DNA from 2 places in the Pseudomonas sp. MDT2-39-1 genome. Region 2 is predicted to be linked to the other one. Evidence: predicted binding sites of a transcription regulator. Region 2 holds the regulator's gene; the other holds the start of a gene.
The links. The regulator FliA, encoded in region 2, starts transcription of late flagellar genes. The targets are predictions, from matches to a motif close to CTAAAGTTTNNNNNNNNNNNGCCGNTAA.
Positions count from the first base shown of each region.

Region 1: the regulator FliA is predicted to act here: its motif matches at 2,368-2,395, upstream of ACYZTM_RS08905 (flagellar protein MotY).

Region 1 covers NZ_CM142716.1:1,832,015-1,835,431, forward strand. Annotated here, with positions in the region: gene ACYZTM_RS08900 (argininosuccinate synthase) at 49-1,266, opposite strand; gene ACYZTM_RS08905 (flagellar protein MotY) at 1,396-2,304, opposite strand; gene pyrC (dihydroorotase) at 2,462-3,417, shown strand, end outside.
Region 2 covers NZ_CM142716.1:5,059,292-5,062,708, forward strand. Annotated here, with positions in the region: gene flhF (flagellar biosynthesis protein FlhF) at 1-132, shown strand, start outside; gene fleN (flagellar synthesis regulator FleN) at 249-1,079, shown strand; gene fliA (RNA polymerase sigma factor FliA) at 1,076-1,816, shown strand; gene ACYZTM_RS23685 (chemotaxis response regulator CheY) at 1,984-2,355, shown strand; gene ACYZTM_RS23690 (protein phosphatase CheZ) at 2,378-3,166, shown strand; gene ACYZTM_RS23695 (chemotaxis protein CheA) at 3,220-3,417, shown strand, end outside.

The sequences.
Region 1 (3,417 bases), 3.2 Mb from region 2:
CATCGACAAGGCCACATTTCCATTACCGTCGTTGCAGCTTCAAAAGTCTCAGAAAAGCTTGCGGCCTTTGTTTGCAGCAATGCGCATCCGCAAGGCGTTGAGCTTGATGAAGCCCGCCGCGTCGGCCTGGTTGTAGGCGCCGCCGTCTTCTTCGAAGGTGGCGATATTGGCATCGAACAACGATTCGTCGGACTTGCGACCGGTGACGATCACATTGCCCTTGTACAGCTTCAGGCGCACAACGCCGTTCACGTGTGCCTGGGAAGCATCGATCATCTGTTGCAGCATCAGACGCTCAGGGCTCCACCAGTAACCGGTGTAGATCAGGCTGGCGTATTTAGGCATCAGCTCGTCTTTGAGGTGAGCCACTTCGCGGTCCAGGGTGATCGATTCGATCGCACGGTGAGCGCGCAGCATGATGGTGCCGCCAGGGGTTTCGTAGCAGCCACGGGACTTCATGCCCACGTAACGGTTCTCGACGATGTCGAGACGGCCGATACCGTGTTCGCCACCGATACGGTTCAGGGTCGCCAGCACGGTGGCCGGAGTCATTTCGACACCGTCCAGTGCAACGATGTCGCCGTTGCGGTAGGTCAGTTCCAGGTATTGCGCCTTGTCTGGAGCCTTCTCCGGGGAGACGGTCCATTTCCACATGTCTTCTTCGTGCTCGGTCCAGGTGTCTTCCAGCACGCCGCCTTCATAGGAGATGTGCAGCAGGTTGGCATCCATCGAGTACGGGGATTTTTTCTTGCCGTGGCGCTCGATCGGGATGTTGTGCTTCTCAGCGTAATCCATCAGCTTTTCACGGGAGAGCAGGTCCCATTCGCGCCACGGAGCGATCACTTTCACCCCTGGCTTCAAGGCGTAGGCGCCCAGTTCGAAACGAACCTGGTCGTTACCTTTGCCGGTGGCGCCGTGGGAAATGGCGTCAGCGCCGGTTTCGTTGGCGATTTCGATCAGGCGTTTGGCGATCAACGGACGAGCGATGGAAGTACCCAGCAGGTACTCGCCTTCGTAAACGGTGTTGGCGCGGAACATCGGGAAAACGAAATCGCGCACGAATTCTTCGCGCAGATCGTCGATGTAGATCTCTTTCACGCCCATGGCCTGTGCCTTGGCGCGTGCAGGTTCGACCTCTTCGCCCTGACCCAGGTCAGCGGTAAAGGTCACCACTTCACAGTTATAAGTATCCTGCAGCCACTTGAGGATCACCGAAGTGTCCAAGCCGCCGGAATACGCCAGAACGACCTTGTTTACGTCCGCCATGCCATCACTCCACGGGGTTCTACGGAAAGCCGTGAAGTCTACCGGTCATACGGAATAATTTACAGAGGCGCGACAGCTTATGACGACGAAGCGACAGACTCTGTCGAGCGAGCGACGATTTCAGCGGGTTCAGGAAGTCGCCGGGGCGCTTCCCGGCGTCGTGGTTTGAGGCGCCACTTTCTCGGTCGGTGCCACCCGCTCAAGGCGCACTGCGACCCGGCGATTCTTCGCGCGGTTGGTGCCGCTGGTGTTCGGCGCCACAGGGTAACGCTCACCGTGAAAACGCATGGTGATCTGCGATTCCTGGATGCCATTGGCCTTGAAATAGTCCATCACCGCCAACGCCCGGCGGCGTGACAGCTCGCGGTTGGTCAGGCGATTGCCGCTGTTGTCGGAGTGTCCGTCGAGTTCGATGTGATTGACCGTCGGATCAGCCTTCATGAACTCCAGCATCACCTGCAACTGAGACTTGGCTTGCGGATCGAGATCGACGCCTTCGCCCGGGAAGCCGATCTCGGACTGTTTGACCTGCTCGAAATTCTTCGGCAGCAGTTTCGCAACGCACACCTGATAGTCGTTGAACGCCTTGTTGAACTTGACCGGCAACAGGCGCACTTCAGACACGCGGCCATCGCCTGAGGAATGCCGAATGACCGGACTGCGGCCGTCCATCAACCCGCTGATCAGGCGCCCGGCCTGAACTTGCGAACTGTTGAACAACACGTTGCCGCTGCCGATTCTCACCGAACCCAGGTTGATGTCGCCACGTCCCGGCTGCCACGGCGCAGCGGCCGCCAGCAGGGTCGCGGACCCACCGCCGATAATCGCGTTGTAGGCTTTCAGACGAAACGTCGCCTGCTCGCCGGCACGGCGCACGAATTCGCCCGAACCGAAATCGGTAATCGGTTGAGTCAGGCGGCATTCGAACTTGTCACCTTCGACCGTCCACTCGATGCTCTCCAGACGGGTCTGGAAAGTGAGCGCCATCGCAGGGAGGCTGGCAAACACACTGAGCAAGGCTAAATAACGCTGGCGCACGGGAGGCTCCACTGGCTCCTACAACAAAAAGACCGACACACATGTTTGCGGCGTACCTGTTGGATATCGGAAGGTTCCTGCAAAACTTGATAGCGAGTGCCTGAGAGAGTCTTTTCCGGTAGCATTCCCCTCAGTTTGACCCGCCTGGAATCCCCTCATGTCCGACCGCCTGACCCTGCTGCGTCCCGACGACTGGCATATTCATCTTCGCGATGGTGCTGTGTTGACCAATACCGTTGCGGATGTCGCGCGCACCTTTGGTCGCGCCATCATCATGCCCAACCTGGTACCTCCGGTGCGTAACGCCGCTGAAGCCGACGGCTATCGCCAGCGGATTCTCGCTGCACGCCCGGCCGGCAGTCGTTTCGAACCGTTGATGGTGCTGTACCTGACCGACCGAACCCAGCCCGAAGAAATTCGCGAGGCCAAGGCCAGCGGTTTCATTCACGCCGCCAAACTGTACCCGGCCGGCGCGACCACCAACTCGGACTCTGGTGTCACCAGCATCGACAAGATTTTCCCTGCACTTGAGGCCATGGCCGAAGTCGGGATGCCCTTGCTGGTTCACGGTGAAGTCACCCGTGGCGATGTCGACGTTTTCGATCGCGAAAAAATCTTCATCGATGAGCACCTGCGCCGTGTGGTCGAGCGTTTCCCGACGCTCAAAGTGGTGTTCGAACACATCACCACCGCGGACGCCGTGCAGTTCGTCAACGAGGCTTCGGCCAACGTTGGCGCGACCATCACCGCGCATCACCTGCTGTACAACCGCAACCACATGCTGGTGGGCGGGATTCGGCCGCACTTCTATTGCCTGCCAATCCTCAAGCGCAATACCCACCAGGAAGCCCTGCTCGACGCCGCCACCAGCGGCAGCGACAAGTTCTTCCTCGGCACCGACTCGGCGCCGCATGCCCAGCACGCCAAAGAAGCGGCCTGCGGCTGTGCCGGTTGCTACACCGCTTATGCGGCGATCGAGATGTACGCCGAAGCCTTTGAACAACGCAACGCGCTGGACAAGCTCGAAGCCTTCGCCAGCCTCAACGGCCCGCGCTTCTATGGCTTGCCGGTAAACACCGATCGCATCACCCTGGTCCGCGATGAGTGGACCGC
Region 2 (3,417 bases):
TTGCATCTGCCGCGTCGTCATCAGTTGGTCAGTCGCGCCGTAAGCGTGCAAATGCAAGAAGAACCCAGCGAAGAAGCCATGGCTGACATGTTCGCTGATATTTACCACAGCCCGACCAAGCAGGTTGGCTGAGGTACTAATGAACAGTTTTTGTACCTACATCGATGGTCTGCCATGCATTGTTCAGTTTATGAGCGCGCAGCCAGTAATGTGGCCTCCGTCTATGCAAGACAAGGTAAAGAAATAACATGGGCAGCATGCATCCCGTACAGGTGATCGCGGTGACCGGCGGCAAAGGTGGCGTCGGGAAGACTAACGTGTCAGTGAACTTGTCCCTGGCTCTAGCTGAGCTCGGCCGGCGCGTCATGCTGCTGGACGCTGATCTGGGGCTGGCGAACGTCGACGTCCTGTTGGGGCTGACACCCAAACGTACCCTGGCCGACGTGATCGAAGGCCGCTGTGAGCTGCGCGACGTTCTGTTGCAGGGCCCCGGCGGTATTCGCATCGTCCCGGCCGCGTCCGGCACGCAGAGCATGGTTCATCTGAGCCCGGCTCAACACGCTGGCCTGATCCAGGCGTTCAGCGATATCGGCGACAACCTCGACGTCTTGGTGATCGACACCGCTGCGGGTATTGGTGACTCGGTAGTCAGTTTCGTTCGCGCAGCGCAAGAAGTCTTGCTGGTGGTGTGTGACGAGCCGACCTCGATCACGGATGCCTACGCGCTGATCAAACTGCTGAACCGCGATTACGGCATGAACCGCTTCCGCGTCCTGGCCAACATGGCCCAGAGCCCGCAGGAAGGTCGCAACCTGTTCGCCAAGTTGACCAAGGTCACGGACCGCTTCCTCGACGTCGCCTTACAATACGTCGGCGCGGTGCCTTATGACGAAAGCGTGCGTAAAGCGGTGCAGAAGCAGCGCGCCGTCTATGAAGCCTTTCCGCGCTCCAAGTGCTCCCTGGCGTTCAAGGCCATTGCACAGAAGGTCGATACCTGGCCGTTGCCTGCCAACCCGCGTGGGCACCTGGAGTTTTTCGTCGAGCGCCTCGTGCAACAAACGGCAGGACCGGTGTTATGACAGCCAGCGGTTACAACCTCTACAAGAAGTCGGCACGTGACGCGCAGTACGAGCTGATCGAGCGTTACGCGCCACTGGTCAAACGCATTGCTTACCACTTGCTGGCCCGTCTGCCGGCCAGTGTTCAGGTTGAAGACCTGATCCAGGCCGGGATGATCGGCCTGCTTGAAGTATCGACCAAATATGACGCCAGCAAAGGCGCGAGTTTCGAGACGTACGCGGGCATTCGAATCCGCGGCGCGATGCTCGATGAAGTACGCAAGGGGGACTGGGCGCCACGTTCGGTTCACCGCAATACCCGCATGGTCAGCGACGCCATTCGCTCGATTGAAGCTAAAACCGGTCGTGACGCTAAAGATCATGAGGTTGCGGCCGAACTCCAATTGAGTCTCGACGATTATTACGGGATTTTGAACGACACCCTGGGCAGCCGGTTATTCAGTTTCGACGATCTGTTGCAGGACGGCGAACACGAAGGGCTGCACGAGGATGGCGCGAGTGCACATCTGGAGCCGTCACGCGATCTGGAAGATGAACGCTTCCAGGCAGCGCTGGCGGACGCGATTGCCAATTTGCCGGAGCGTGAGCGACTGGTGTTGGCGCTGTACTACGACGAAGAGCTGAACCTCAAGGAAATCGGTGAGGTCCTGGGGGTCAGCGAGTCTCGGGTCAGCCAGTTACACAGCCAGTGCGCGGCCCGTTTGCGGGGGCGTTTGGGGGAGTGGCGAGCGCGCTGAGGGCAGTGTGGGGACACTGCGAACGAGGCCGGTGTGGTGTTGAACTGCACCGGTCGCGATCTGTTGTGCTCCATACAGACATCGAGTGCATTGCCGGATTGATTGAAATGGCGCGTCCAGGTGCTGGGCGCGTTTAAGACTGCTTGGAGGTCGAATTGGACAAGAACATGAAAATCCTCATCGTTGATGACTTCTCAACGATGCGGCGGATCATAAAAAACCTGTTGCGTGACCTTGGGTTCACCAACACGGTCGAGGCCGACGATGGCATTACAGCCATTCCGGTTCTCAACAGCGGGAGCATCGACTTTCTGGTAACGGACTGGAACATGCCTGGCATGACCGGTATCGATCTGCTGCGCCACGTGCGCGCCGATGAAAAGCTCAAGCACCTACCGGTGTTGATGGTGACCGCTGAAGCCAAGCGCGAGCAGATCATCGAAGCGGCCCAGGCCGGTGTTAACGGCTATGTGGTCAAACCATTCACGGCCCAGGCGTTGAAAGAAAAAATCGAGAAGATTTTCGAACGCATCGGTTGATCCACTGCGCCACGGGGGAGCTATGGAGCATAAAGAATCTTCACTGGGCGATTTTGAATCGACCCTGAAAAAACACGCGGTCGAACTGGTCGAAAGCCTTGAAAAAGGCAGGTTCGGCGACGCTGTGCAACTTATCCATGAGCTCAATCAGACCCGTGACCGCGGCCTGTATCAGGAAGTGGGCAAGCTCACTCGCGAGCTGCATAGCGCGATCGTCAATTTCCAGATTGACCCGAACATGCCGCAAGCCGAGGAAGTGTCGCAGATCACGGACGCCACCGAGCGCCTGGGGTATGTGGTCAAGCTGACCGAGGCCGCTGCCAACCGCACCATGGACCTGGTGGAGAATTCCACGCCGCTGGTCAACAGCCTGAGCGAAGAAGCCCAGGCGTTGAGCGCGGATTGGGGGCGGTTCATGCGTCGCGAAGTCGGGGCTGAAGAGTTCCGCGAACTGGCCCGGCGCGTCGACGGTTTCCTGACGCGCAGCAGCGAAGACAATCGCACGGTGTCGAGCAACCTCAACGACATTCTGCTGGCCCAGGATTACCAGGACCTCACCGGTCAGGTGATCAAGCGCGTGACCCAATTGGTCACCGAAGTTGAAAGCAACCTGCTCAAGCTCGTGCTCATGGCCAGTCAGGTAGACCGCTTTGCGGGTATCGAACATGACCGTGATGCGATGCTCGCTGAAAAAGATCCGCAAAAACATCTCTCTCAGGGTGAAGGTCCGCAGATTCATGCCGATAAAAGAGAAGACGTTGTGTCCGGTCAGGACGATGTGGACGATTTGTTATCCAGCCTAGGATTTTAGAGTTTTAGCATTTTAGGTTTTTTAGGTTTTTAGACCTCAGGAGCACCCCCTTAATGAGCTTCGGCGCCGATGAAGAGATCCTTCAGGATTTCCTGGTTGAGGCCGGCGAGATTCTAGAGCAACTGTCCGAACAGCTGGTCGAGCTTGAAAGCCGACCGGATGATGCGGACTTGCTCAATGCAATTTTTCGCGGTTTTCACACTGTAAAAGGGGGCGCCGGCTTCCTCCAGCTCAACGAGCTGGTGGAGTGC